3 regions of the Acetobacter fabarum genome follow, and region 3 is predicted to be linked to each of the others. Evidence: predicted binding sites of a transcription regulator. Region 3 holds the regulator's gene; each other region holds the start of a gene.
What was found. The regulator LexA, encoded in region 3, represses DNA repair genes until DNA is damaged. The targets are predictions, from matches to a motif close to TGTTCTANNTANGTTC.
Positions count from the first base shown of each region.

Region 1: a site for LexA is predicted at 5,395-5,410, ahead of dinB (DNA polymerase IV). Genes of this name have one in related genera too.
Region 2: a site for LexA is predicted at 3,047-3,062, ahead of radA (DNA repair protein RadA). Genes of this name have one in related genera too.

Region 1 is NZ_JAKVNI010000001.1:1,085,864-1,095,678, forward strand. Features, by position in the region: gene LKE65_RS05220 (M16 family metallopeptidase) at 1-2,718, shown strand, start outside; gene LKE65_RS05225 (transporter) at 2,799-3,758, opposite strand; gene dinB (DNA polymerase IV) at 4,280-5,359, opposite strand; gene LKE65_RS05235 (hypothetical protein) at 5,465-6,064, opposite strand; gene LKE65_RS05240 (quinone-dependent dihydroorotate dehydrogenase) at 6,229-7,302, shown strand; gene LKE65_RS05245 (TIGR01459 family HAD-type hydrolase) at 7,299-8,174, shown strand; gene LKE65_RS05250 (NUDIX hydrolase) at 8,180-8,581, shown strand; gene LKE65_RS05255 (TIGR00282 family metallophosphoesterase) at 8,654-9,469, opposite strand; gene LKE65_RS05260 (5-formyltetrahydrofolate cyclo-ligase) at 9,503-9,815, opposite strand, start outside.
Region 2 is NZ_JAKVNI010000001.1:2,737,691-2,747,505, forward strand. Features, by position in the region: gene LKE65_RS12730 (hypothetical protein) at 1-864, opposite strand, end outside; tRNA gene LKE65_RS12735 (tRNA-Gly) at 1,483-1,556, opposite strand; gene radA (DNA repair protein RadA) at 1,614-3,005, opposite strand; gene LKE65_RS12745 (MlaE family ABC transporter permease) at 3,228-4,013, shown strand; gene LKE65_RS12750 (ABC transporter ATP-binding protein) at 4,025-4,813, shown strand; gene LKE65_RS12755 (hypothetical protein) at 4,902-5,045, shown strand; gene LKE65_RS12760 (DUF3772 domain-containing protein) at 5,398-7,821, shown strand; gene LKE65_RS12765 (replicative DNA helicase) at 7,911-9,407, opposite strand; gene gmk (guanylate kinase) at 9,470-9,815, opposite strand, start outside.
Region 3 is NZ_JAKVNI010000001.1:2,349,162-2,358,976, forward strand. Features, by position in the region: gene LKE65_RS10985 (DUF3429 domain-containing protein) at 1-248, opposite strand, end outside; gene eno (phosphopyruvate hydratase) at 429-1,709, shown strand; gene LKE65_RS10995 (FtsB family cell division protein) at 1,887-2,216, shown strand; gene rpmG (50S ribosomal protein L33) at 2,329-2,496, opposite strand; gene LKE65_RS11005 (molybdopterin molybdotransferase MoeA) at 2,566-3,837, shown strand; gene lexA (transcriptional repressor LexA) at 3,923-4,576, shown strand; gene bioD (dethiobiotin synthase) at 4,646-6,046, opposite strand; gene LKE65_RS11020 (alpha/beta fold hydrolase) at 6,043-6,735, opposite strand; gene LKE65_RS11025 (aminotransferase class I/II-fold pyridoxal phosphate-dependent enzyme) at 6,732-7,946, opposite strand; gene LKE65_RS11030 (adenosylmethionine--8-amino-7-oxononanoate transaminase) at 8,005-9,276, shown strand; gene LKE65_RS11035 (molybdenum cofactor biosynthesis protein MoaE) at 9,311-9,775, opposite strand; gene moaD (molybdopterin converting factor subunit 1) at 9,783-9,815, opposite strand, start outside.

The DNA.
Region 1 (9,815 bases), 1.3 Mb from region 3:
TCCCGCGCGCGGGGTGCCGCACTGGTTGCCGGGCTGGCCCTGTGTGGCAGCGCGCTCTCGCCCGTTGGTGCATTTGCGCAGGCGGCAGCGCCTTCCATGCCATCGGAACTGGTGCCGCCTTCGCTCAGCAGTGCGCAGGTCGTGCGGGCAACCCTGCCCAATGGCTTGCGGGTTGTGATTGTGCCCAACAAGTTGGCACCGGTGGTCACAACGGAAATCAACTATCTGGTCGGGTCGGCAGAGGTGCCAAAGGGTTTTCCCGGTACGGCGCATGCGCTGGAACATATGATGTTCCGTGGCAGCAAGGGGCTGGACAAGGACCAGCTCGCGGCCGTGGGTACACGCCTTGGTGGCAGCTATAATGCAGACACGACCGAGGACGTTACCCAGTATTTTTACACTGCTCAGGCACGTGACCTGCCGGTGCTGCTCAGGATTGAAGCCCTGCGCATGAACGGGCTGACCCTGTCCGAAGCAGACTGGAACAAGGAGCGGGGTGCTATTGAGCAGGAAGTCTCGCGCGACCTGTCCAGCCCCGCCTACCGTTACCTTGAACAGTTGCAGGCCATTTTGTTCGCGGGCACACCGTACGAGCATGATGCGCTGGGCACGCGCCCGTCGTTTGATAAAACAAAAGCCGCTGACCTGCGCGCATTTTACGAAAAATGGTACGCGCCCAACAATGCCATTCTGGTTATTGTGGGGGATGTAAACCCGGTTACCGCCCTGCAACAGGTAGAAGATGCGTTTGGCGGTGTTCCACGTAAAACATTGCCAGCACGGCACAAGGTTTCCCCCGTGCCACCACCGGCCAAAACGCTTACGCTGGCAACGGATTACCCCATAGGGTTTGCAACACTTGCCTTCCCCATGCCGGGTTCTTCCGCTGCGGATTACGCCACGGCGGATATTCTGTCCGATGTGCTGGCCAGCCAGCGTGGGGCACTGTACGACCTTGTGCCACAGGGCAAGGCGCTGTTTGCCGGGTTTGAATACGCCCCCAAAAAGGAAGCAGGGTTTGGGCTTGCTCTGGCAGCGTTCCCCAAAGGGGGGGATGCGGCAAAAGCCATGGCGGATATGCGGGGTGTGCTGGAGGCTATTCGCAAGAATGGCGTTCCGGCTGATCTGGTGGAAGCCGCCAAACGGCGCGAGATTGCCCAAATGCAGTTTGCTGCCAATTCGGTCAGCGGTCTGGCCTCCACCTGGTCCACGGCGCTGGCTTTTCAGGGGCTGGACGCACCGGGGGATCTGGTTGCCGCGTATCAGGCGGTAACACCAGAAGCGGTGAACAAACTGGCTGCCACCCTGCTTAACCCGGCCCATGCGGTTTCTGCCGTACTCACGCCGGAAAGTTCGGGTAATCCTGTGTCGGGCAAAGGGTTTGGCGGGGCTGAGTCCTTTGCGTCTTCCCCCGATAAGCCGGTCAAACTGCCGGATTGGGCAGAAAAAGCCCTGCTCAAGCTGGACAAGCCTGAACCCACACCCCAGCCTTATGTGAGCACCCTGTCCAACGGGATCAAGTTGATCGTCTGGCCGGCCCATGTCAGCCATACCATTCAGCTCAGCGGGCAGGTCCGGCAGACCCCCTCCCTCCAGCAGCCCGCAGGACAGGATGGAGTGAATGACGTTACCGAAGCCCTGTTCTCCTACGGAACTACGCAGTATGACCGGCTGGCTTTCCAGAAAGCGCTGGACGATATTCCTGCATGGGAAAGTGCGGGGAGCAGCTTCTCCCTTCAGGTTCTGACACCCGATTTTGCAAAAGGTGTTGCCCTGCTGGCTGATAATGAGCTGCACCCGGCTTTTGCAGACAAGGATTTTCAGGTTGTGCGTCAGCAGACGGCACAGGCACAGGCAGGGGAACTGCTCTCGCCTGACCATCTGTTTAACCGGGCCATAAAAATGGCTGTGCTGCCGCCCAAAGACCCCACTTTGCGCGAAGCCACACCGCAATCCATCATGAGTGTGACGCGTGATGACGTGCAGACCTATTACAAAAAAGTCTGGCGGCCAGACAGAACAACCATTGTTGTGACCGGGGACGTAACCCCGGAAAAAGCACAGGCTGTGCTGGAACAGGCGTTCGGGGGCTGGAAAGCCGATGGCCCCGCACCCGATATTGACCTGCCAGCCGTGCCCCTAAGCAAGGCATCCCACGCACAGGTGCCAGATAAGAGCAGTGTGCAGGACGAAGTGGTTCTGGCCGAAACACTGGGCCTGACTGCGGCCCAGCCCGACCACTTTATGCTCCAGTTGGGGAATGAGGTGCTGGGGGGCGGTCTGTTCTCCTCCCGCCTGTACCGCGACCTGCGTGTTAAAACCGGGTATGTTTACACAGTGGGGAGCGCGTTCGAGTGGGGGCGCACCCGTGGCCTGTACACGGTCAATTACGGCGCAGACCCCGATAAGGTCGGCAAGGCACAGGCCGCTGCGGTGCGGGACATCAAGGCCATGCAGTCGGCCCCTCCTTCGGATGATGAACTGGCTCTGGCCAAGGCGTCACTTCTGCGGAGTATTCCTCTGGCCCGCGCCAGTCTGGACCGGATTGCAGCGCAGTACCTGCATCTGACCGATCTGGGGCTGCCGTTGGATAATGCAGACCGCGGGGCACTGGCCTATTACAATGCAACCGGCGCAGATGTGCAGGCCGCATTCCGCCAGTGGATCCGCCCGGATGATCTGGCATCCATTGTTAAGGGGCCTGCTCCGTCTTTGTAAAAGACATAGAATATACAGGTGTTTTATGCAGGCGGCGGAAAGTTCTCTTTCCGCCGTTCTGTTTTGTATTGCATTAAGTGTTAGAAGACACTGTTAAACGCAACCTGGGGTGATACGTCCAAACCTGTGTTGTGGCCGGCAAAGTAAGTGGACACACCTGCGATAACCCCAAAGCGGGGGGACCAGTTATACTCAATGGCAGGAGCAATCTGCCAGTCACCGGAGGACTGGGCTATGGTATCAACCTTTTTGCCTGTGGCGGTTGTGCCCCGTAAATGAGAGCCGTTGGACCAGTCCCGCGCCAGATCAAGGGCCAGAACCCACTTCTGGTTAATGCCGAATTCGAGCGAAAAACCACTCTCGCCATACATGCCCGGCTGTGCCCGGCCTTTAAAACCTGCTGATGTGCCATAGCTGGTTACGTCATGCAGATGTGCGGTTGTGACCGCACGCCGGAAGGTGCTCCATACCCGCAACCGTAGCTCATGCTGGCCGGGCAGGGTGTAGGTGGATTGTTCTGTTAACGCCAGACGAAAAGTGTAGGTGCCAGCACCCACACCATCCTGCACGCGGCCCAGCCGGTTATAATCCCCCGTAGGCATGGCCATACCTGCAAAAACGCTCAGGGCGGGTATGTAGCGTTTGGGGTCTGCATCCACATAACGCCACATCAGGTCCACCGGCAGGTCACCAAACTTTAAACCGCTGCTGGTGTTGTCACCTTTTTTCCAGCGATACTCGATAACGGGGGTTAGCTGGATACTGATCGCATCCGTAATTGCGTATTTATACAGCGTAAAATTACTAACGGCTTTTTGCCGTGGGTGCATGGGCTGGCTCACACCATTGCTGTTAAACTGCCCAACCGGCTGGCTGTAGGTCATGTACGGTTCCCACGCGATCATGCCTTTTTTGGTCATGGCCCCGGAGGGGGAGACAAGGGAGCCAGTGTACCACTGCGGTTTTGCCTCCTGCTCACTCTGGGTCTGTGTGGTGGTGGTGCTGTTTGCATCGGCTGCCCAAGTGGGCGTGGCGGCCATGGCAAGGGCTGGCACGCCAAGTGTGGCAGGTAAACGCCAGTGCATGGAACCATACAGGCAGGTGCGGGCAAAAAACCGCTTGGCCTGCTGTATCAGCAATGTGCTCATGGGGGCGTCTGCTGTGCCGTTCCTGCCCGGCAAGTCTGCGGGTGCTGGCCCTGTTTTGTGCCCACATGGGCGCTTGTGTGCGGGTTTGACTGCGCCAGTGGGTACGACGTTGGAAAACGGGGAGGGGGGCGCAGTCATTCAGCCAACCTTACAGAGACACTGTTTTGTAATGGAACTGTATCGGTTGCCCTGAATTATCGCGGGTGTAAAGATGCTTACGGGATCAAAATTAGTGTATCTGCTGGGTATCGGGTTTTGTTGTTTGCCCTGTAGTCTTTGCGTATCCGCAATTTTTGGCGGGTTTTCCTTGTGATGAAGGAATGTTGACTTTCAACACATTTTGAAATCAAAACATTTTCTGTGTTGTACTGGATGTGGTCAATCTGGCAGCGGATTATGCTGCACGTGTTGCCTTATGGCAGCAGGGAAAGCTGGCGGTCTGCCGCAGGCTGCCCCGCTACACTCAGCCCGGCAAGCGATATGCCCAAAAGCCGGACGGGCTTGGCAAGGGGGAGCAGGGGGGCCAGTAGCCGGCTCCCGGCGTCTCGCAAGGCGGTTTCGTTCTGGATGGGATGGGGGAAGGACTGGCTGCGCGTCAGTTGTGTAAAATCCGAATGGCGGAGTTTGAGTGTGACCGTGCGCCCGCTGATCTCACGCTTTAGGCAGCCAGCCCAGACCAGTGTTACAAGTTTGTCCATGGCCTGTTCCAGCTCGGGGGCGGCATGCAGGTCCTGTAAAAAAGTTGTTTCTTTTCCAAGGGATTTTCTTGGTCTGTTGGGCTCAACTGGTCGGTTGTCCACGCCGCGGGCAATGCCGTGGTAAAACGTGGCAGCCTTGCCAAAATGGTGTTTGAGAATATCCAGTGCACAGGCGCGCAGGTCTGCCCCGGTATGAATGCCCAGACCGTTCATGCGTCGGGCCGTGGCCGGGCCTACGCCGTGGAAGGTGCCAACCGGCAGCGGTGCTACAAAAGCCTCCCCCATGCCCGGTGGAATAACAAACAGGCCGTTGGGTTTGCGGTAGTCCGATGCCAGCTTGGCCAGAAACTTGTTGTAGGAAACCCCGGCAGAGGCGGTTAGCCCGGTCTGTTCAAAAATGCTGGCCCGGATTTCCTCCGCAATGGCGGTGGCGGAGGCACGGCGGAGTAAGGGCTGGGTGATGTCCAGATAAGCCTCATCCAGCGAGAGCGGCTGAACAAGAGATGTATAGCGTGAAAAAATGGCGTGAATCTGGGCCGATACAGCCCTGTAGGCATCAAACCTTGGGGGAACAAAAACCAGTTCGGGGCATTTGCGCCGCGCAATAAGGGAGGGCATGGCAGAGCGCACGCCAAATTTGCGGGCTTCGTAGCTGGCGGCGGCCACAACGCCACGTTCCTGGCAATGGCCTACGGCAACCGGTCGCCCTTTAAGGGCCGGGTTGTCGCGTTGTTCGACCGACGCATAAAATGCATCCATGTCGATGTGGATAATGCGGCGTATGGGCGTAGGCATGGCCCGGCCACTATGGCATGAACCGCACCAAAATGGAACAGAAAGAGAACATGCCTTGCGGGCTTATTCCTGCGCAGTGCTCAAGCTGTGGTGTGCCCGGCAGGCTTAACCCGGGTTGTGTTGCGCAAAATTGCGGCGTGGTGGCGCATAACGCCACGAATGGGCGATGCTCATATCCAGATCATGCCACCGTGCGACCGAAAGGGCTGCGGTTGCAGGGTAGGCGGCACGGCTCATGCGCGGCATGGCTACGGGCTGCTGCAAAGGGCGCGCCGCATGGTGGGAGAGCCAGTAGCCCGCGCCCGCAAGGCATGCGCCCAGAGTGGTCAGGGCCGCTACCATGCGCTGGCGCAGGCGCGCAAAGGGGAGCAGGGGGCTCAACAGGGCCTGCATGTCCGTTTCCCGCTCATTCTGTGCGGCTTCGGTGGCGAGGAGCAGATTATACTCGGTTTCGGTTACGGCCAGTGTGCTGCCTGCGCAAATATCCAGTGCGGGCATTTCATGCGCGGCCATGTCGGTTAGCGCATCCTGAAAAGCTTGGGAGACAGCCATAAACTCCTGCCGGAAGCAGGGCAGGAACAGGCTGCCCGATGCACCGGGTGCTGCTCCGCAGGGGGGAGGGGCGCCAGCAAGGCGGCGGATGGTCCACAGGGTCAGCCGTTCACTTGCGGCAAGGTCGGTAAGGTACACAGGTGTATGCTGCATGGCGTGATCCGGAGGCAACGCCTCCCTCCCTAGCTATCGATCATGGAGGATCATTAAATGAGAATCACTCTTAGTTGCAAGTAAAACTTTGAGCAATAATCGTGTGGTCGCGGGGCTGGTTTTTTCTCTTTCCTTAGGGGGCGGCTTGGGGCAGTACAAAGGGCATGTCAGTGCTAGCATCCCTCTCCCTGCCGCTTGTGCGCAAACTTGACCCCGAAAAAGCGCATGAGCTTGCCATAGATGCCCTTACGCTGGGCATTTCCGTCCCCTTCAAGCGCCCCGAGGATGACCCGGCCCTTGCCACGCGCGCGCTGGGTATGCGTTTTTCCAACCCCATTGGCATAGCCGCCGGGTTTGACAAGAACGCCCGCGTGCTGCGCCCGCTCGCCCGTCTGGGTTTCGGGTTTGTTGAGGCCGGGACCGTGACCCCCCGCCCGCAGCCGGGCAACCCCAAGCCGCGGCTGTTCCGGCTGGAGGAGGACCGGGCGGTTATCAACCGCATGGGGTTCAATAATCAGGGGATAGACCGCTTTGCCGTGCGCCTTGCCCGCCTGACCCGGCCGCTGCCATCTGGCAGGGCAGGGGGAGCCGGTGTGCCGGTGGGGGCCAATATTGGCATCAACAAAACCGGTGCGGACCCCGAGCGGGACTACCCGGCTCTTGTGGCGCGGGTCAAACCGTATGTGAACTACATTGTGCTCAATGTCTCTTCCCCCAATACGCCGGGTTTGCGCGGGTTGCAGGATGCGGCAAGGCTCAAGGGGATTCTGGACGCCATTGCAGCGCGCCACCCCGAACGCCCGCCCCTGCTGGTCAAGCTGGCCCCGGATCTGGAAGACGATGCCATTGCCCCTATTGTGGAAGCCGCAATTCAGGGCGGTGTGCAGGGGTTGATCATCAACAACACCACACTGGCCCGCCCCGATAGCCTGCGCAGCCCGCACAAGGGCGAATCCGGTGGGCTTTCCGGCCGACCGCTGGCTGCGCGCTCAACCCAGATGCTGCGGCTTGTTGCCAATATTGCCGCTGGCCGTCTGGCTCTTGTTTCCTGCGGGGGGATCGAGAGCGGGCAGGATATTCTGGACCGTATCCGCCTTGGGGCCGATCTGGTGCAGGTTTACACGGCCTTTGCCTATGAGGGGCCAGCCCTTATTGCCCGTCTCAAGCGGGAGATGCTTCAGATCATGCGTGCACAAGGCATAGAAACACTGGATGATGTGCGTGGGGTGGACCTGTGAGCACCACCACAGACTGGTCACTCCCCCAGATTGCCGGGCTGGAAGCGCTGGCTGATCGGTATGATGGCTACATCATAGACCTGTGGGGCACCGTGCATGATGGCGTAAACCCTTATCCCGGCGCTCTGGAATGCCTGCGTGCACTCCATAATGCGGGCAAACGGGTTATCATGCTCTCCAACGCGCCCCGGCCTGCTGCGGTAATCGCCACCCAGCTGGAAGGGTTTGGCGTAGACCGTGCCCTTTACAACGGGGTCATGACCAGTGGGCAGGAAACCCACCGCCAGATGAAGGAGAAGGCAGACCCATGGTTTGCCCGCCTGGGCCACAAGGTGCTCCATATTGGCGGTGTGCATGATCTGGGGCTGTACGAAGGGCTGAACATCCAGCGCGTAACAGACGTGGAACAGGCCGATTTTGTGATGAACACAGGGCCGGATCTGGAGCGGGGCGTTGCAACGCTGGACCCCTATCTGCCCGAACTGCGTGCCTGCCTTGCCCGCAAGCTGCCCATGATCTGCGCCAACCCCGACAAGGTGGTGGTCAAGGGGGGTAACCGGCAGATCTGTGCTGGCGCTCTGGCTGCGTTTTATGCCGAACAGGGCGGGGATGTCCGCTGGATTGGCAAGCCATACCCCGGTGTGTACCAGCCCGTGTTTGATATGCTGGACGTGCCCCGCACACGTATTCTGGCTATTGGGGATGCGTTGGGGACAGACATCAGGGGGGCTGCCGCCGTGGGGGTGGACAGCCTGTGGATTCTGGGCGGCATTCATCAGGAAATGGTGGGCAATGACATGGCTCTGGCCACGGCCGAGGCTCAGGCGGCTGGTCTGCGGCCAACGGCTGCGGTGCACAGGTTGGTGTGGTAACACCCGTGCAGCCAGCGGTTGGGTGTGGCGCGTTTATTCTGCGTGATGGCTGCCTGCTGCTGATCCGGCGGGTCAAGGCGCCAGAGGCCGGGTGCTGGGGTTTACCCGGTGGCAAGGTGGACCTGTTCGAAACCGCAGCGCAGGCCGCCATGCGTGAAGTGCGCGAAGAAGTGGGGCTGGAACTGCAACCCGGTCCCCTTTTGTGCGTGGTGGACCAGATTGACCGTGCCGCAGGCACGCATTGGGTGGCCCCGGTTTACAGAACAGGCCCAGTGCAGGGCGAACCCCAGTTATGCGAGCCCCATAAACATGATGGTCTGGGGTGGTTTGCCCTGAATGCCCTGCCACATCCGTTAACCACAGCCACACAGGTTGCCGTGCAGGCATTTAACGCGCAGGCGGAATAGGCGCCTTGCCACCAGCCCGCCGTATGGTGTGGTGGGCTGGTGGGTTTGCCTGTGGCGGATGTTTGGGGCGGTTCAGAAATCCGGCAGGGTCTGGGCCAGTAGTCCCCCCTGCCGCAAGGGGGCAAGGCGGCGGGCCAGACCGGTTGCATCGTCCGTTTCCACCATAATGCCGCAGATCGTGGCCTCACCCTCGGAGGGTTGGAGCCGCTCGCCGGGCATTTTGCGCACAAAGCGGGCAACGGCGGGTTCCTTGGTCATGCCGATCACGCTGTTATAGTCCCCGCACATGCCGGCATCGGTCTGGAAGGCAGTGCCAGCGGCCAGAATACGGTGGTCTGCTGTGGGGGTGTGGGTATGGGTGCCCACAACAAGGGACACCCTGCCATCGAGCATATGGCCAAAGGCCCATTTTTCGCTTGTGGCTTCGGCATGAATATCCACCACAATGGCATGTACCGTGGCACCCATGCGGTGCTTGCCCAGCAAGTCGTTGGTGCAGCGGAAGGGGTCGTCCAGCGGGTCCATGAACAGCCGCCCCATTACATTGACCACCAGCGCCTTGCGGCCATCGGCCAGCGCCACCACCACACTCCCTTGCCCCGGCGTTGCCGGCGGGTAGTTGAGCGGGCGGATAATGCGGGGCTCGCCATCAATATGGCCGATCAGGTCGCGGCGGTCCCATGCGTGGTTGCCAAGAGTAATCACATCCACGCCGCTTTGCAGCAGGGTTGTGGCAATGGCAGGGGACAGGCCAAAGCCGTGGCTTGCGTTTTCCGCATTGACCACCACAAGGTCCAGCCCCAGTTGTGTGCGCAGGCCACTCAGGCGGGAAAGAACGCCATCACGCCCGGTGCGGCCGACAATATCGCCCAAAAACAGAATTCTCACGCGTGGGTCTTTCGCACTGTGCAGGGGTGTGGGTTAGCCAAAACGAATAACCTCCTTTTCGGTTACAATACAGTTCAGGGGCTGGTCATGGGGGCCACGGGGGAGGTGTGCCACCTCCTGTGTGGAGGGAGCATAGCCTATGCTGGCGGCATGGGGCAGGGCGGCCAGTGTGCGGTCGTAATAACCGCCGCCGTAACCCAGCCGGTTGCCGCTGCGGTCAAACCCCAGCAGGGGGACCAGCACAAGGGCAGGCTCCATAATCGGGCCATCGGGGTGGTGTGTGCCAAAGCGGCCCGCCAGCATGGTGGATTCGGGCTGCCACTGGCGAAAAACCAGTGGGGAACCC
Region 2 (9,815 bases), 390 kb from region 3:
AAAGTTCTTGGAAATACCCATGGCCTTGACCGGCAGCACCGTGCCACCCCAGCTCAGGGCAGCCACATTCATGCCATTCCGGTCCGCACGGGTTGAATAATCATAATGGGCGGATGTATCGGCATCCCGCACATGAAAATAGGTGAGCGTTACATAAGCGGCGCGGTCGGCATAAACCGATGCCCCATGCCCGCCAGCCTTGTTGGCAAACCATGTCACGTCAAACCCGACAAAACTGGTTTTGGGCCGGTCAAAGCCCCGGTCGATATCGTTATCCGAATTGCTTTCAAGCATGAACACATCGGCGCGGATGGGGTCACCTTCCAGCTTGATCACCCCAGGGCCGGAAAAGGCAAAACGGGGCGCATACCACCATGCCCCGCGCTCGCCCGAGCTATAGGTGCCCTTGCCGATCAAAAACCCGTCATCCACCGCAAAAGCCTGACGTCCGCCCTGAACGGTAAAAACCTGATGCCCACCCGCCAGACGCACCGGCACACGCACCCCGGCATAGGCTTCTTCCAGATAGATCGAGCGTGGGGTACCCGATGTTTGCGAAACCTGCTCGGCATCCCCATCCCCCAGGGTGGTTGCACCAATGGCTGAGGCATTGCCAATGACATCAAACCCCCAGCCGGTCTTCCATTCCCCCTTAAGCATGGGCTTGCCATACAGTTCGCCATAAGTCGTGTTTGCATGGCGTGTGTAACCACCCGAAGCCCGGGGCGCGTAGGACCCACCGCCAAAATTGGTGTGCGGCAGATGGAACGCAGCCCCCCCAATATCCAGCCCGCTCTGGATGGTGACGCCACTAATCGAGATAAGCGTCTGTTCTGCCTGTGCGGGCACGATCTCGCCCAGCATGCTGAGCAATAGGGAACAGAAACCAAACCTGAGCGCGCCGGAAAGCCCTGCCCCCGCCGCACGGGCAGAACATGCGCGCCCCCGGCCAGCAGGGTATGGCTGCACAGCCTGAGCGGGAGCGTAACAGAACAGGCCAACATGATTTTTGGGTGTTTGCAGCAGACCAATCACGCCCAGAAGCACTCCCCTTGAAAATAAGCTATAGAACCCGCGCACCCACAGTCCGGGCCAAGCAATGACATATAATCATCGCATTATCCTATAATATGTTCAAGATGATATAAGAAAAAATACGTAACAGCCTTACTTATGCATTCTTTAAACCACTCCACTACAGATACAAGTAATGGGGTAATTTTATATCGTTTCTTTTACGGTTCATCCTGAAAAATAACCTTAATATACCGATACCGAAATAATATACACAGTAATCAATTCAGCCCCTGTTAACCGCGCCCGCCCAATATATTTTAATGGATACATAAAGCATGGCCTGCCGCACCCGCTTATTGCGGGTAAAATGCAGGCACACAGCCCCTACACCCCACCATGCCCAGAAGCAGGTTTAGCGTGGACCGAAAATATTTTTTGCCAGAATTATTTAGGGGAAAGCACGCATGGAGCGGATGAGGGGAATCGAACCCCCGTATGCAGCTTGGGAAGCTGCCGTTCTACCATTGAACTACATCCGCATAGCGCGTGGGCGGCTTATAGCGCGCTCCAACACGACTTGCAATGCCATACGGATATTATTCCGCCTCCACATCCGGGCCAACCAGATCGGAAATATGGCCCAACTCAAGCAGGCTCATGCCTTCAGGCGGGCGGGAGCGCGCACTCCCCCGGGCTATACGGCGTGGCAGAACGGCCTGTGTAAAGCCCAGCTTGGCGGCCTCTTTTAGCCGTGCATCCGCCTGCGACACCTGCCTGACCTCCCCCGACAACCCGACCTCTCCAAAATACACGGCACCGGGGCTTGTGGGCACACCACTGGCGGCAGAAACCAGAGCCGCTGCCACAGCCAGATCGGCCGCAGGCTCAACCACCCTAAGCCCACCGGCCACATTAAGGTAAACATCCATGCCCGATAGCTTGAGCCCGCAACGTGTTTCCAGCACTGCCAGCAGCATGGCCAGACGCCCGCTATCCCACCCCACCACGGCCCGGCGGGGCGCGCCATCCCCCCCTTTGGGGGAGAGAAGCGCCTGTACCTCCAGCAGCACGGGGCGCGACCCTTCCAGCCCTGCAAACACGGCGGAACCGGCAATATTGCCCCGCCGCTCGGCCAAAAACAGGGCAGAAGGGTTGCTGACCTCCTCCAGCCCACGGTCTGTCATGGCGAATACGCCAATTTCATCTGTCGCGCCGTAGCGGTTTTTGGCAGCGCGCAGAATACGGAACTGGTGCCCCCGGTCGCCTTCAAAATACATGACCGCATCCACCATGTGCTCCAGCACACGCGGGCCAGCCAGTGCGCCCTCCTTGGTCACATGCCCGACCAAAATAAGACTGAAGCCCCGGCGCTTGGCGGCCCTGATCAGCTCAAACGCGCAGGCCCGCACCTGCGAGACTGTTCCGGGCGCGCTATCCACCGTTTCCAGCCACATGGTCTGGATGGAATCGATCACCACCACCTTAACGTCCGGCTCGGCTTCAAGCGTTGCCACAATATCCGCAACGTTAATGGAGGCCGCCAGGTCCAGACTGGATTCCACAACCCCCAGACGGATGGCGCGCAGGCGGATCTGGTCCACCGCCTCTTCCCCCGAAATGTAGAGAACCCGCTCCCCCTTGCCCGCCAGACGGCTGGCCGCCTGCAACAGCAGGGTGGATTTGCCAATACCCGGGTCCCCCCCGACCAGCACCACAGAGGCCGGAACCAGCCCCCCGCCCAGCACCCGGTCCAGCTCCGCAATACCCGTGCCCGTGCGCGGGGGAAGTTCAACCTTGCCCCCCAGCCCATGCAGTTGCACACGCCGCCCCTTGCCTGCGCGGGGGGATGCCGAGGAGGCCGCCAGAGGCTCCACGGCCATTTCTTCCAGCGTATTCCATTCCTGGCAGGCATCACACTGGCCTGCCCACTTGGCATGAACAGCGCCGCACGCTTTGCACACATACTGGCGGGACGTTTTTTTGGCCACGAAGACTCCCCTGTTCCTGCCCTGCTGGAGCGTTATAAATGGAATAAAACAAGAACAAACTCAAGCCCCGGCACAGGCAGTGCCCCACACCACACCAGTGCGAGACCTCCCCTCCGGGCCGACAAAACAAAACCATGCTTTGACGAACCCGGCCCGAACGGGTTACGGCTCACACCACAGCAGACCCAGACCACACACAACAGGAACAGACAGCCCGAACCCATGGATATGGTGCTTGATCTTGTGGCCCGCACAGGCCGCGCCACACTCTCGCTTATCCGCAGTGCGGGCGCTCTGGCGCTCTTTGCACTGGCAGGGTTGTCCCACATTCTGCGGCCACCGTTCTATGGACGTGTGTTTGTACGCACGTTTCTGGAAACCGGGTTTTTCTCCCTGCCGGTTGTGGCCCTGACCGCCCTGTTCTCGGGCGGGGTTATTGCGCTGCAATCCTATACGGGTTTTGCACAGTACCACGCCCAGAGCGCCATAGCCGGGATTGTGGTGCTGGCCGTAACCCGCGAACTTGGGCCCGTGCTGGCTGGCCTTATGGTGGCTGGCCGTGTGGGGGCCGCCATGGCCGCCCAGATTGGCACCATGCGCGTGACCGACCAGATTGATGCGCTGAGCACGCTCTCCACCAACCCCATGAAGTATCTGGTCGCCCCCCGCCTGCTGGCAGGCATGATCGCCCTGCCCCTGCTGGTTCTGGTAGCGGACGTACTGGGGGTGGCTGGTGGCTTTACGGTTGCCGTGGTCAAGCTCGGGTTTTCTCCCACCGCTTATATTACGGCAACGCTTAACTCGGTTAAGGTCATGGACGTAACGGTGGGGCTGGTTAAGGCCGGGCTGTTCGGGTTCCTGATCACGCTCATGGGCTGCTATTATGGCTATAACAGCAAGGGCGGGGCCGAAGGCGTAGGCTCTGCCACCACATCGGCCGTTGTGGTGGCCTCCATTCTACTGCTGGCCTTTGACTACCTGATTACAGACCTGTTCTTCTCACAATGAGTGCCGCAGCCATGGACCAGAGCATGACCAGTGCTCCCCCCAAAATCCGTATTCGGGACCTGCACAAATCCTTCGGGGATAAAAAGGTGCTTGATGGCATTTCGCTCAATGTGCCGCAGGGAACGTCGTTTGTCATTATTGGCGGGTCAGGCTCTGGCAAGTCCGTTCTGCTCCGCTGCATTCTGGGCCTGATGACCCCGGATTCGGGCAGTATTGAAATTGATGGCGAGGACGTACTTGCAGCCTCCGCCAAGCGGCGCGACCAGCTCCGTAGCGAAATTGGCATGCTGTTCCAGAACGGCGCGCTGTTTGACAGCCTACCCGTATGGGAAAACGTGACCTTTGGCCTGCTCGCCCTCAACAAGCTGACCCGTGCCAATGCACGCGACAAAGCCGGGGCCATTCTGGAGCAGGTGGGGCTGGCCCCATCCGTGGGGGACCTGTTCCCTTCCGAGCTGTCTGGCGGCATGCAAAAACGTGTCGGGCTGGCGCGCGCCATTGCTGCCCAGCCCAACATTCTGTTTTTTGATGAACCCACAACCGGGCTGGACCCGATTATGGGTGCTGTCATTGACGGGCTGATTGTGGATTGCGTTAAAAAGCTCGGATCCACCGCCATTGCCATTACGCATGACATGGCCTCCGCCCAGCGGATCGGGGATGAAGCCGCCATGCTCTACAAGGGCAAACTTGTCTGGCAGGGGGCTGCGGCATCGCTCATGGACAGCGGCAACGATTACGTGGACCAGTTTACCCACGGCCGCCGCCAAGGCCCGATTACCATGGAATTAAGACGATAACGATTTTAACGGCCTTCTAATTACCTTGCCCATGGCAGGCGGGAATGAGATAGAGACACTCATATCCATTTGTGGAGAAAGACACATAATGAAACGTGCGGTTCTGTTGCTGGCATGCGCGCTTGGACTTTCCGCCTGTGGAATGTTCCACCACCCTCCGCACCAACTGACCAAACCCGCACAGTGGGAGCCCTTGGGCTACCACGACCACCTGAGCAGCAGCGACAACTAACCCGCTACAAGGCAACCCACGGGGCACAACACAGGGTGCCCCGGGCGGGCCTATCCGGGCGCAGGCGGGTATAAGCAGCACGCACCCCGTGGCAACTGGCAGCAGGGTATAAAATACATCCTGCCATCGGGTGCAGACCGCGCAAGGGCAGGCCAGTAATGCCCGTATGCTCTACAGTATGGCCCTTGCCGCCAGACCGTTTTCAAAAAAGATAAACTTTTCTCACATTAATCCGGCCATGGTATAAAGCTCCCCGGCTTTGCGCCATGGCGGCATGCAACCTGTTATCCGCCCTGATCGTTTTAAGCCGTAATGTTTCTTTTCCACGGCGCAAGGTTGCCTGATGCTTCGTATGCCTGTCCGCGTAGTTTTTTTACTTTCGCTCTTCCTCTTTTCCCTTCCCGGCCTGTCCGCTCCGGCTGGTGCGCAGAATACCGACCAGCCCGTAACGGCAGGCAGTGCGCCTACCCCCCTGATCATGAGCGCGCAGGATATTGTTTCTGACAAAACGCTTGATGAAATCGGGGCGGAAATCCGCTCGATCTACACAAGTGGCATAGCGGAACAGCAGGCAGGGCACAGTGCGCTGGACCTGAGCGCGCTGCTCCAGCGTGCAACGGCGGTTTCCACACGCACAGACAGGTTGATGGCGCGGATCAAGCCGTATCAGGACATCTACCAGAACTTTGTGGATATTCTGGGCAAGCCCCCCGCCAAGGATGACCCACCCGAAGCCGCATCCATTACCGAACAGCGCGCAAGCCTGAACCGGCGGCAAAAAGATATTTCCGCCCGCATGACCCGGCTCAGGCTTTATCAGGTCGAGGCGCAGCAGCTCGTGAATGAACTGCGCCAGCATGACAGCGCCATCCAGCAGGCCACGCTGTGGCAGCAGATGCCCTCCCCACTTGGGGTCAACTTCTGGTCGCAGTTTGTACAAAGCGCACCACAGGATGGCCGCAGGCTGAATGCACTTGGGGCCGAAACCCTTGCCATGCTGGCAACAGCCCTGACCGGCAAACGGGTTTTTATAACATTGGCCGGCCTGTGTGCATCCATTCTGCTGCTGGTCGGGTGGCTGAACGCACGCAAACCCGTGCGCCTGCTGTGTAGCCGCTTTTTGCCCACAGGCCGCGTGCGCCCCATTGCCGCAACGGTTCTGTGCGGGGCAATAAGCGTGCTGGCCTGCGCCATCTCCTTTCAGGTTTTCTGGAACACGCTGGCATTTGACAACCCCGCTGTGGGGGATGATCTGGACCAGCTTGCCAGCATGGTTGCCACACAAGCCCCCTTGTGCGGGTTGGTGCTTGAGCTTGGGTTCTGCTTTTTAAGCAGCAAGGCAGAATGGCGTGTTTTCAACATGTCGGACGATCTGGCCCGCAGCCTGCGCCTGTTCCCCGCATGGTTGGCCATTGCCATGATCGTACGGGGCATCCTGCGTTATGTGGATACGCAGAGCGGGCTTTCCCTGCTGAGTGTGCAGCTTATGGATGGGCTTTATACCCTTGCGGTCAGCCCGCTCCTGTTTGCCATTCCGCGCAAGCTGCGCCTGACAGCCGCACAGGATCAGGAGGAAGATGCCGAACCGGGCGTAACGGAGCAGACCCCGCCACTCGCACAGTTCCTGCGCAGCATGGCCATGGGTATTTCCATCATCTGCTGGATTGCAGTACTTTCGGGCTATATTCCCCTCGCCTACACCCTGATCTCGTGGGTGAGCGTCATGGCGCTGAGCATGACCACGCTCTTGCTGCTGTCCATGCTCACAACCGCCATTGGGGGCGCACTATTTGCCTCCCGCGCGCCGCTGGGCCGCCATCTGGTGGAACTGGGGCTGCCACCGCGCCTGATCAATCAGGCCAGCATTCTTATCCCCGGCCTGATCAACGTGCTGCTGCTGGCTGTAGCCTATGCCGTGGCCACATCGGGCGCCAATTTTGACCCGCCCCAGATATGGCAGCAGCTTTACTCCCTGTTCCACGGCACGGAGGACAGCAATACATCCTCCGTCTCGCTCGATGCCATTCTGCTGTGCGTTGCCTTGCCGCTGGTGGGGTACCAGGCCATCAAAATTGTTAAATCGTGGTTCCAGCAAAGGTTTTTCCCCGCCACCAATCTGGACATAGGCGCACAGGCCTCCATCCTGAGCATACTGGGGTATGCGGCATGGATCCTGATCGGGCTGGCCATGTTTGCAGCCCTTGGGGTTACGGTCAAAAGCATGACATGGGTTGTCAGCGCCCTGTCGGTGGGGATTGGTTTTGGCCTGCAATCCATTGTGCAGAACTTTGTATCAGGCATTATTCTTATGGCCGAACGCCCTGTCTCTGTTGGAGATGTGGTGACCATTGCAGGGGTTACCGGCAAGGTGGAGCGCATTAGCGTACGCTCCACGGACATAAGGCTGGACGACAAATCCACCATGATTGTCCCGAACTCGCAGTTTATTACATCGGCGGTCAAAAACGCCACACGGGCACAAAAGCCCGGCGTGTTTACCGTGGAACTGGACCTGCCCTTTGCCTCGGACCTGAACAAGGCCAGCAGCGTGGTTATTGCCACCCTGAGCGCTTGTGCCGATACCGACCCGGACAGCCCCCCGACCGTAAGCATGACATCGGTTGCCGATGGCTCGGCCGTGCTGACCGGCTCAGCCAAAGCACGCGACGGGGTGGAAATAAAAACAGCCCGCAGCAGCGCGCTGTTTGCAATCTGGCAGGCGTTTCAGGAAAACGAGATCCCCGTCACATTCCGCCAGACCGTGCGCGCGCCCTAAGCACCCGCCCACAACAGCAAAAAGCCCGGCCCCATTATGGGAGCCGGGCTTTTTTACGCGCAGGTCACGCCAGCCAGACGGGCTGGGCATTACTGCTCGTGAATATTATCCAGATCGGCAAAGCGTGTGTATTCGCCTTCGAAGAACAGGTTAATGGTGCCTGTTGGCCCATGACGCTGTTTTTCCAGAATCAGTTCGGCCTTGTTATGGACCAGCCCCATCTTGCGCTGCCATTCGTCCATGGCCACTGCGTATTTATCCATGGAATCATAGGCAGTTTCCTTGGGCATACGCTGTTGCAGGTAATATTCGTCACGATAGACGAACATCACCGCATCGGCGTCCTGCTCAATGGAGCCGGATTCACGCAAGTCAGAGAGCATTGGCCGCTTGTCCTCACGGCTTTCCACCTGACGGGAGAGCTGGGACAGCGCAATAACCGGCACTTCCAGTTCCTTGGCAATGGCCTTGAGGCCCTGCGTGATCATGGAAATTTCGAGCACGCGGCTTTCAGGGCGGGTGCCAACGGAGGGGCGCATAAGCTGGAGGTAATCCACCACAATCAGGCTCAGCCCCTGCGTGCGCTTAAGGCGGCGGCAGCGCGTACGCATGGCGGAAAGCGAAATGGCAGGCGTATCATCAATCAGCAGTGGCAGGCGGGACAACTCGTGGCTGACCCGCACAAACCGGTCAAACTCCTTTTGCCCGATATCACCCCGGCGGATACGCTCGCCCGATACCTCGGCCTGTTCGGACAAAATACGTGTAGCAAGCTGCTCGGCCGACATTTCGAGCGAGAAAATGGCAACAGACCCATTGGGTTTGCCCCCTTTTTCCTCCGCGTCGTCCATCAGGGAGCGCGCGGCGGAAAAGGCAATCTTGGTCGCCAGCGCCGTTTTACCCATAGCCGGACGCCCTGCAAGGATAAGCAGATCGGACGGATGCAGCCCACCGGTCTTTTTATCCAGATCCCGCAGGCCGGATGTCAGGCCCGTAACGTGCCCTTCGCTTTGGAAGGCAAGGGCTGCTACATTGATCGCACCTGTGAGCGCCTTGTTGAAGGCGACAAAATCGCCCTCCTTGCCTTTTTCGGTCGCCAGTTTGAACAGGGCTTCTTCCCCTGCCTCAATCTGGTCAGGGCCGGACAGGTCCCCCGTTGCCCCAAAGGCGCTGTTGACAACATTTTCGCCAATCTCGATCAACTGGCGGCGGATCCACGCATCATGGATGGCGCGCCCGTAATCCCCGGCGTTGATAATCCCGACCATGGATGTCAGCAGTTTGGCCAGATAGGCCATGCCGCCCACGTTATCGAGCATGCCGGAGTTTTCCAGCTCCGCGCGCATGGTAACGGGGTCGGCCAGTTGCCCGTTTTCTATCCTGCGGGCAATGGCGGCATATAACTGCCCGTTCACGCGGTTGGCAAAATGCTCCCCGGCCAGAAAGTCGGATACCCGGTCATACGCCCGGTTATTGGTCAGCAACGCGCCCAGCAGCGCCTGCTCGGCCTCAATATTGGCCGGGGGCTGGCGCAGGGTCAGCCCCAGCAGGCCATCTTCCTTTGGTTTGTCGGTCTGTGTTGTCATGCTCACATTAATGGCCTGTTACGGGTACGGGTCTGGCATATGGCGCGGGGCAGGTTGGGCTTTCAGGCACCAAAGGTTGCCACAAAATCGGCAAGTCCGGTTTGCCTGCGCGTCAGCAGGCGGCCCGCCACCAGCACGGAGCGTGCCTCGGCCACGGCCCGGTCCAGTTCTGTGTTGATGATAACACTATCAAACTCCTGCCAGTGCGAAATTTCATCCCGCGCGGCAGCCATACGCCGGGCAATTTCGTCCGGGTGGTCGGAACCACGGCCTTGCAGGCGGCGTTCCAGTTCCTCCAGAGAGGGGGGGAGCACAAACAGGCTGATCACATCCCCCGGCAGGGCCTCACGTATCTGCCGGTGTCCCTGCCAGTCTATGTCGAACACCATGTCATGGCCTGCGGCAAGG
Region 3 (9,815 bases):
ACCAGCAGACGCACATGGTCCGTGCGTGCGGCAGATGCCACAATAATGGTGCGTTCCATCTCCAGCGCCTGCCCCCAGTGCACTGCACCAATAAAGGAAAGGGAGATGGCCCCGTAAAACAGTTCGGCCATAAGCAGGTTGGGCACGGGAATGCGGGAATCGTAAAACACTATGGCGCATGTGCATAAGACATAGGGCACAACCCCTGCCAGCATCAGAACCACACCCAGAAACGGAAGCTTCTTCATAGGGGAACAGACACCCTTTTCTCTGTATTTTCTTGTTCTCAGTGTTGACAGAAAAGCCCAAGACGCTGCCACTAGCAACCGCGTGGAGGAAAAGCTCCATGCAGGTTGCGTCATAGATCAAGAATAAGAAACGACGGCACCGGCCCCAGCCAGTGCCACTGACAAGCAGGAACAAACACCATGAGCGCCATTGTTGACATTATCGCCCGTGAAATTCTGGATAGCCGTGGCAACCCCACCGTGGAAGTGGACGTGGAACTGGCATCCGGTGCCAAAGGCCGCGCGGCTGTTCCCTCTGGCGCGTCAACCGGCGCACATGAAGCCGTGGAACTGCGCGATGGTGATGCACGGCGCTATGGTGGCAAAGGCGTACTCCGCGCCATTGAAAACATTGAGAGCGAAATCCTGCCCACCTTACAGGGTGCAGAATCCTCTGACCAGATCGACATCGACAACGCCATGATTGATCTGGATGGCACACCCAACAAAAGCCGCATGGGGGCCAACGCCATTCTGGGTGTCTCACTCGCTGTGGCCAAGGCAACGGCGGCAGAGCAGGAAGTACCCCTGTACCGCTATGTTGGCGGGTCTTTTGCCCACATCCTGCCTGTTCCCATGATGAACATTGTCAACGGTGGCCAGCACGCGGACAACCCGATCGACATTCAGGAATTCATGATCCAGCCCGTGGGTGCGCCAACCGTTGCGGACGCCATTCGCTGGGGGTCTGAAATTTTTGCCCAGCTCAAAAAAGCGCTGAGCGCTGCGGGCCTGAACACCAATGTTGGTGATGAAGGTGGCTTTGCCCCGGCCCTTAAATCTGCTGATGAAGCACTGGGCTTTATTACCCGCGCCGTGGAAGCCGCAGGCTACCGCCCCGGGCAGGACGTAACCTTTGCACTGGACTGCGCAAGCACGGAATTCTTCAAAAACGGCCAGTACGTCATGGAAGGTGAAGGCAAGAGCCTCGATTCCGCAGGCATGGCCGCTTATCTGGAAGATCTGGTCAACCGCTACCCGATTGTTTCCATTGAAGACGGCATGGCCGAAGATGACTGGGAAGGCTGGGCACTGCTGACGCAGACACTGGGCAAAAAAGTGCAGCTCGTCGGCGATGACCTGTTTGTAACCAACCCCGAACGCCTCAGCCGCGGGATCAAGGCTGGCATTGCCAACTCCCTGCTGGTCAAGGTCAACCAGATTGGCACACTGACCGAAACCCTTCAGGCTGTGGAAATGGCCCACCGGGCGGGCTACACCGCCGTTATGAGCCACCGCTCGGGTGAGACGGAAGATTCCACCATTGCCGACCTGGCCGTTGCAACCAACTGCGGGCAGATCAAAACCGGCTCGCTCTCCCGCTCCGATCGGACTGCCAAATACAACCAGCTCATCCGTATTGAGCAGGAACTGGTTACAGCCGCCCAGTATGCAGGCCGTACGATCCTTAAAAACAGCTAAAAACTGTGCCGCGGGCAGCCTGTTCTGCCCCTGTGCCACGTCAGATCAGGCCGGTCCCTTTTGGGGCCGGCTTTTTTTGTATGCAACGCCCTTCCCCATCTGGCGTAACATGGGCTACAGATTACTCTGTATTCATGTCTCTTGGTAACCACGACTCTGGCAAGGAGCTGACCAAAAGTGCAGATTGGCCGTTTCTTTCGCCGCGTTGTACGCGCCGTGGTGCCACCTTTGGCGTTTTTAAGCATTGCCGGTTATTTTGGCTGGAACGCCACACAGGGCGATCACGGCATGCAGGCCTACCAGCAGCAGCTTGGCCTGCTTGAACAGGCCAAGCAGGCCCGTACAGATGCGCAGGCCGAACAGAACGCATGGAAGCGCCGCGTCAATGGCCTGCGTGAAAACACGCTGGATACAGATATTCTGGATGAACGCGCCCGTGCCATGCTGAACATGGCCAACCGCAATGATGTGGTTATCCCCTACGACCGGCGCGATCCGCTTTTTTAAGCCTACCCAACATATATCCAAGCCGGGTTAAGCGGGCGTGAGCCTGTATGCCCGCATAAAAAAACGGCGCTCGATGGCGCCGTTTTTTTATAAGATACCGATCTGGCCAGAATTACTTAATTTTGGCTTCACGGAATACGACGTGCTTGCGTGCAACCGGGTCGTACTTCTTCAGTTCCATTTTACCCGTGTGAGCGCGGGCATTTTTCTTGGTCACATAGAAGTAACCGGTGTCAGCCGTCGAGACGAGACGGATCTTGATGACGTTGGTCTTGGCCATGACTTCCTCAGCAGAACATATTTACAGAGCCGGTCCATACGGCTCCGGCGGTGTTCAAGTTGCGGCAAAATGCGCATACAAAGGCAAAAGGTCAAGCTTTCTTACATCAATATGGCGCCACGGACGCCAAAAGGAGACGAATTCATGCTGGATGTGGCAACCGCGCGGGCCAGAATTCTGGAAAATCTGCTGCCGTGCGGGCAGGAAACCGTCGCCCTGAGTGCTGCATGCGGCCGCATTCTGGCCCAGGACGTGCATGCACGCAGGGCCAACCCACCGGTCTGTGTGTCTGCAATGGACGGATACGCCGTAAGAGCGGCAGATACCCGGCCCGGCGCTGTATTGCAGATTATAGACGAGGCCCCCGCAGGCAGACCGTCTGCCCGCACCGTGGCTGCGGGTGAATGTATCCGGCTGTTTACGGGAAGCCAGATACCAGCCGGGGCAGATGCCATTATTATTCAGGAAAACACCCAGCGAGCAGGCCAGCAGATCACGCTAACGCAGGCTGCCAAGGCAGGGCAGTTTATTCGCCGGCAGGGGCAGGACTTTGCCCAAGGTGCCGTGCTGTTGAGCGCAGGCAGCAGACTCGGCCCGCGGGATATAGGTCTGGCAGCCGCCGGCGGGCTGGTCTGGCTACCAGTGTTCCGCCGCCCCCGTGTGGGGATTCTGGCTACGGGGGATGAAATTCTCCTGCCCGGTGACACTGCCCCGCCTGATGGTATTTTCAATTCCGCATCCTTCATGCTGGCAGCCCTGCTGGGGCAGAATGGGGCAGACTCCATTGTGCTGCCCGTTGCGCGTGACAACGCCACATCGCTCTCCAACGCATTTGCCCATACCCGTGATCTGGACATGCTGATCACCATTGGCGGCGCCAGTGTAGGTGCTTACGATCTGGTGCGCCCGACGCTGGAAAAAGCCGGGCTTGTCCAGAACTTCTGGAAAATTGCCATGCGTCCGGGCAAGCCGCTCATGTCTGGCACACTCCACGGCATGCCTGTGCTTGGCCTGCCCGGCAACCCCGTGGCAGCACTGGTTTGCAGTCTGGTGTTTGTGCTGCCAGCCCTGCACAAGCTTATGGGCATTACCGTGGCTAACACCATGCCAACCCAGACCGCACTCCTGGGTGCAGATGTGCCCGAAAATGACCAACGGCAGGATTTTTTGCGCGCCACACTCCAGACCACGCAGGAAGGCCAGCTTGTTGCCACCCCGTTTGGGCCGCAGGATTCTGCACAGCTGAACATTCTGTCCAAAAGTCAGGCGCTGATTATACGCCCTCCCCACGACCCCGCCCAAAAAGCAGGCAAAGCGTGCCAGATTATGCCCCTGCCCTGATTTTGATATTGACAAAAACAAGAACTTACATAGAACAAACCATAAGATTGATGTTCCATTACAAACAGACAGCTCGAGGTGCGACATGCTGACCCGAAAACAGCACAAGCTTCTTCTTTTTATTGATTCGCACCTCAAGCAGACCGGCTTTTCCCCCTCTTTTGACGAAATGCGTGAGGCCATGGGCCTGCGCTCCAAGTCCGGCATCCACCGCCTGATTTCGGGGCTGGAAGAACGCGGCTTTCTGCGCCGCCACCACCACCGTGCCCGCGCGCTGGAAGTCATCCAGCTCCCCGAAATGGAGGAGGAACTGCCAACCAACGTCATTCGTGGCAGTTTTACCCGGCAAAAGCAGGACCCGGTTAAAATCCCGCTTTATGGCCGCATTGCCGCCGGGCTGCCGATTGAAGCACTGGCAGATACGTCCAACTCCCTCTCCATCCCCGCGGACATGCTGGGGTCGGGGGATTATTACGCGCTGGAAGTCGCCGGGGATTCCATGATCGAAGCCGGGATTCTGGATGGCGATCAGGTCATTATCAAAAAATCGGATCAGGCCGAAAACGGGCAGATTATCGTTGCCCTGATTGACGGGCAGGAAGTCACACTCAAACGCCTGCGCCGCAAAGGCAACATGATCGCCCTTGAGCCCGCCAATGCCCGCTACGAAACCCGCATTGTTCCCGCTGAACGGCTGGTTATTCAGGGCCATCTGGCTGGTTTGATCCGCCAGTACTAAACACCAAAGGCCACGCCTGATTAGGACGTGGCCTTTGTGATTTTCCTGCCTGTAAACACTCACATGCCGTCAAGGCCTTGTGCAAACGGCCTCCCACGCCGGGAATGTGGCGGCCGCCTCTGCTACGGAAGCGGAGGACAGTGCAGGCATATGCCCCACTTCTGCCAGAATACGGACCTTGCCCAGTTGCGCAATGGTGCGGCTATTAGCCGGATTAGGCGGGCCATTCAGCACAACCCCCGCCACGGCTACGCCACGGCTACGCAATGCCTGTAGGCTAAGCAGTGTATGGTTGAGTGTGCCCAACCCGCTGCGGGCCACCAGCACAACCGGCAGCCCCCATATTGCGGCCAGGTCCAGCATCATCAATTCATCCGTTGCGGGAACCATCACCCCACCAGCACCTTCCACCACCAGCAGCCTGCCGTCCTCAACTTCCGGCAAGGCAAGCTGGGCGCGGCTTACATGCGCGCCCTCGGCCTCGGCTGCAGCCTGAGGGGAAAGCGAAGCCTGAAACGCCCCAGCGGGTGGCAAACACTCAGCCCCCTGCGCAAGATGGGCAACGGTGGTGGTATCTCCTGCCTCATCTGCCAGACCACTTTGCAGGGGTTTCCAGTATATGGCCTGCCAGCGCCGGACCAGACAGGCGGAAACAAGGGTTTTACCCACCCCCGTATCCGTACCCGTAACAAACACCCCCGCAACTAGCGGCTTGCGAAAACAGCCATAGGCCAGTTGCCACGTTATGGCGGCTCCGGAGTGGTCCAGCCTACGCGCAACCCGCCGGAGCGCTGCCCCCCCCATTGGTTTACGCCCGGCCTGTGGAACAGAAGCACCCGTTGCCTTGAGGTGCCTGACAAACTCCAGACCGGAGCCAAAAGCCTGCACACAGCTCTCGCTCTCCCACAGACCTGCGAACAGCCATGGCGTCCATGCCTGTATCTGCCCGGCCTGCGGGTAATGCGGTGTGGCGGGTTGCACACCTTCGCTCGCACAGGCGGCTTTCCACTCCGCGAATGTCCCGTCCAGCAGGGTAGAAACCGCCAGCACGCCACCCGGAGCCAAAAGCCCACCCAGCCGCTCCATTACCTGCTCAGGCTGCTCCAGCCACTGCATGACCAGATTACCGCAGACCACATCAAACGGGCCTTCAACCGTGGGGTTGGCAGCATCCATGAGTTTGAACTCTGTCCGCGGGATGGCGCGACATCTGGCGCGTTCGAGCATTTGCGGGGCAAAATCGGTTGCGACAATCTGTGCTTCCGGCCAGTTCCGGGCCAACAGTTCAGTCAGCAGGCCGGTGCCACACCCTATTTCCAGAATACGGGTGGGTTTTCTGCCGTCCAGCGCACGGACAAGCCGTGCGGCAAGGTTGTGGGCGGCAAGGCGTTGCAGCGTTGCGGCACCATCATACCCTTCGGCTCGGTCAAAACTGCGGCGTATCCGCTCCCTGTGCTGCGGGTCTGTCATTGTACGTCCTGTTCCATTGTTCTGCGCACAGCCTGTAGGAACGTCACACAGGCTGACACATCCGTTTGCGGGAGCAGGTGCCCGCCGTCCACCCACTGCACGGCTGCGCACCCGGCAAAACTCTGCTCCGTCATGGCGGGGGTGGCTACCGGGTCCTGCCGGGCAGCCAGAATACCGTATTGACCGGCCTTGGCTGCCAGTGCGGGCCGGGCATCGCCTGCCAGCAGCAGGTCCAGCCCGTCGCGCAGATTAGGTACACATGGCACCTTGCTGGAGCCAGATGCGCCACAAAGGTTGTAAAAATCGGCCAGAACCTTTTCCGGCGTGTTTGACAGTCCTTTGAGCATACGCTGCAAAACCCGGGCAGGCACGCCAGAGGCAAAGCTCCCCCGCGCAGCAAAGGCGGCAAAAGCGTTAATCCCCACCAACCGGTCTGTGGGGGAGAGCGCCATATGCTCGGCCAGCCACAAAAAACCCAGCGAGTGGCCAATCCCCAGCAATGCCTCCCCCGGCACCTGCACGGCCTGCAATAATTGCGCAGCAAGCATTGGGGATGCGGAAGTTGAACCTTCCAGAAAACCGAGGTCCAGAATCAGCGCATCCGTCCACCCCAGAGCATCCACCACCGGTGCCCAGAATTCCGGACCAAACCCCCAGCCATGCACAAATACGGGTTTAACCGGGCTCATGCGCCCAAGGCTCCATGCTCCTGCAAAATGCCATTTTGCGCCGCAGCACTGATAATGGCGGTAGCCAGAGCGTGCATCTGCTCCTGCGTATGGTGAGCGTGAAAAACAACCCGCAGGCGGCAGCCACCCGGTGGCACCGTTGGCGGGCGAATGGCAACCGCCAGAAAACCAGCCTGCTCAACAGCCTGCGCCAGTGCGAGCGCCGTTTGCTCCGCCCCCACCACAACGGGAACAATCTGGGTCGTGGAGGGGCCAACCTCCAGCCCTGCCTGCCCCATGCGCTGCCTGAACCCACAGGCAAGCTCCGCCACATGTGTGCGGGCCTCTTCCATATCGGGCAGAAGGTCCAGTGCGGCATCCACAGCCCCAAGCACCATGGCCGAAGGTGCCGTGGAATAAATAAAGCCAGAGGCCGTGTTATCCAGCCAACGGCACACAGCATCGGATGCCGCGACAAAAGCCCCCATTCCGCCCAGCGTCTTGCTGAAAGTTCCAACAACAAGGTCCGCCTGCCCATTGGCAAGCCCCTTGCCCTGCGTGCCCAGAATACCCGTGGCGTGGGCTTCATCCACACACAAAAAAGCATTGTGCCGCTGGGTTATGGCACGGAGCTGGGCCATGTCCGCCCGGTCCCCATCCATGCTGAAAACGCTCTCGGTCAGGACAATTTTCAGCCCAGCCCCTGCATCCTGCGCCAGAAGGGCATCCAGATGCGCCATATCGTTATGTCTGAAGCGTTTGGGCGTTACCCCTGCGGCAGCACACCCATGGTAGAGGCTGGCATGGATGAACTTGTCCGCCACAATAACGGCCCGCGCCCCCATAACCTGAGCAGAAAAACGGGCAAGAGCAGGCACCACGGATGCATTGGCCTGCCAGCCGGAGGAAAATATGCGGGCTGCTTCCATGCCTTTAAGCGTAGCCAGTCGCTGCTCCAGCGCCATGGTCTGGGGTGGAGTGCCCGTAACAAGGCGTGAAGCCCCGCTCCCGCTCCCTTCTGCCTGCCCCCATGCAATGGCCCGCTCAAGCAGGCGCGGGTGGGTGCGCAGACCCAGATAATCATTGGACGAAAAATCAACCAGAACAGCACCCGTATCGGGGCGCTGCAAAAGGCCGGGGCCTGCCGCATGCCATTGTTTGCAGGAGCGCATACGCCCCTGCTCCGCAAAACCGGCCAGCCCCTGCTGGAAAAGATTGTCAAACCGCGTCATGACATCTGTGGTGCCGGAGCCAGCCCTCCGGGTCAATCATCTACAGGAACACCACAGCATGTCCGCACCCGCCTCCATGCCCGACTGGTACCAGCAGGGCCTGCCCCATATCTGGCTTCCTTACAGCCAGATGCAAACAGCCTCCCCGCCTCTGGCGGCACGGAGCACGCAGGGCAGCCACATCACCCTGACCGATGGACGCGTGCTGGTGGATGGTGTTGCCGCATGGTGGACGGCCTGCCACGGCTATAACCACCCCCATATCCGCCAGGCTGTTACGGAGCAGCTCGGGACCATGCCCCATGTCATGTTTGGTGGCATGGTGCATGAACCCGCCTTGCGCCTTGCCAGCAGATTATGCGCGCTACTGCCCGGCGATCTGGAACGGGTGTTTTTTACCGATTCCGGCTCGGTCGCGGTGGAAGTCGCCATGAAAATGGCCATCCAGTACCGGCTAAACAGGGGCGAACGCCAGCGCACCCGATTACTGGCTTTTCGGGGCGGCTACCACGGGGACACACTGGCCACCATGGCCATATGCGACCCCGAGGAAGGCATGCACCACCTGTACGGCCCCGCACTGACCGAGCACGTTATAGCCCCCCTGCCAGTAGATGCCCCCAGCACACAGGCTTTTATAGCGCTCCTTGCACGCCATGCGCATGAACTGGCGGGGATTATCATGGAACCACTGGTGCAGGGGGCCGGGGGCATGCTGTTCCATGCGCCAGAAGTCCTGCGCACAGTCCGCCAGGCAGCGGACCGCTATGACGTACTGCTGATTTTGGACGAAATTTTTACAGGGTTTGGCCGCACCGGCACCCTGTTTGCCTGCGAGCAGGCCGGTATTACGCCAGACATCATCACCCTGTCCAAAGCCCTTACGGGCGGCACCATGGCCCTGGCCGCGACCGTTGCACGGCGGCATGTGTTTGAGGCGTTCCTGTCCGATAACCCCGAGCATGCCCTGATGCATGGCCCCACCTTTATGGCCAACCCGCTGGCCTGCGCCTGTGCCAATGCAGCTCTTGACCTGTTTGAAACAGAACCACGGCTGGAACAGGTTGCCACGATCAATGCGATCATGACCGAAGCACTGGAACCATGCCGCACGCTCCCCGGTGTGCGGGACGTGCGCACACTTGGTGCCATTGGCGTTGTGGAGCTGGAAACACTGGGCAACCCGGACAAGCTGCGCCAGAAGCTGATAGCACACGGCGCGTGGATACGGCCTTTCAGGAATATTGTGTACCTGACCCCGGCCTTTACCATAACCGAGGCAGACCTGCGGTTCCTGTGCCGCACAATCCATACCGTGCTGGCAGAATAAGCCCGGCTTATACGCCGGGCAGGAAGGGGCGCGCTCAGGCGGTCGGGTTATTCATCCATGCGCGGGCGGCCTCTTCATCCGTCTCGCGCGCATCGACCCAGATAGTGCGGCCATCGTCATATTCTTCGCGCTTCCAGAATGGTGCGCCGGTTTTTAGCCTGTCGATCAAAAAGGAGGTGGCCATAAGTGCCGCACCCCGGTGCGCAGCCCCGGCCCCGACAAAGACAATGCCCGCCCCTACCTCCAGCCGCCCCACGCGGTGGATTACGGTGCAGCCTGTCAGGTCAAACCGTGCCAGTGCTTCCTGCGCCAGCGCATGCAGGGTTGCTTCGGTCATGCCCGGATAGTGTTCAAGCGTCATGGCACGGAGTCCCTGCCCGCCACGCACCTGCCCGACGAACAGCCCCACCCCACCTGTAAGCGGAGAAAGCGCACTCAGGCGCTCAGTCTCCACCCCTACGTCAAATGGAGCAGCCTGCACCGCAACATGCACCACCATGGCCCGCTCAGCCCCCCGTCATGGGTGGGAAAAAGGCAAC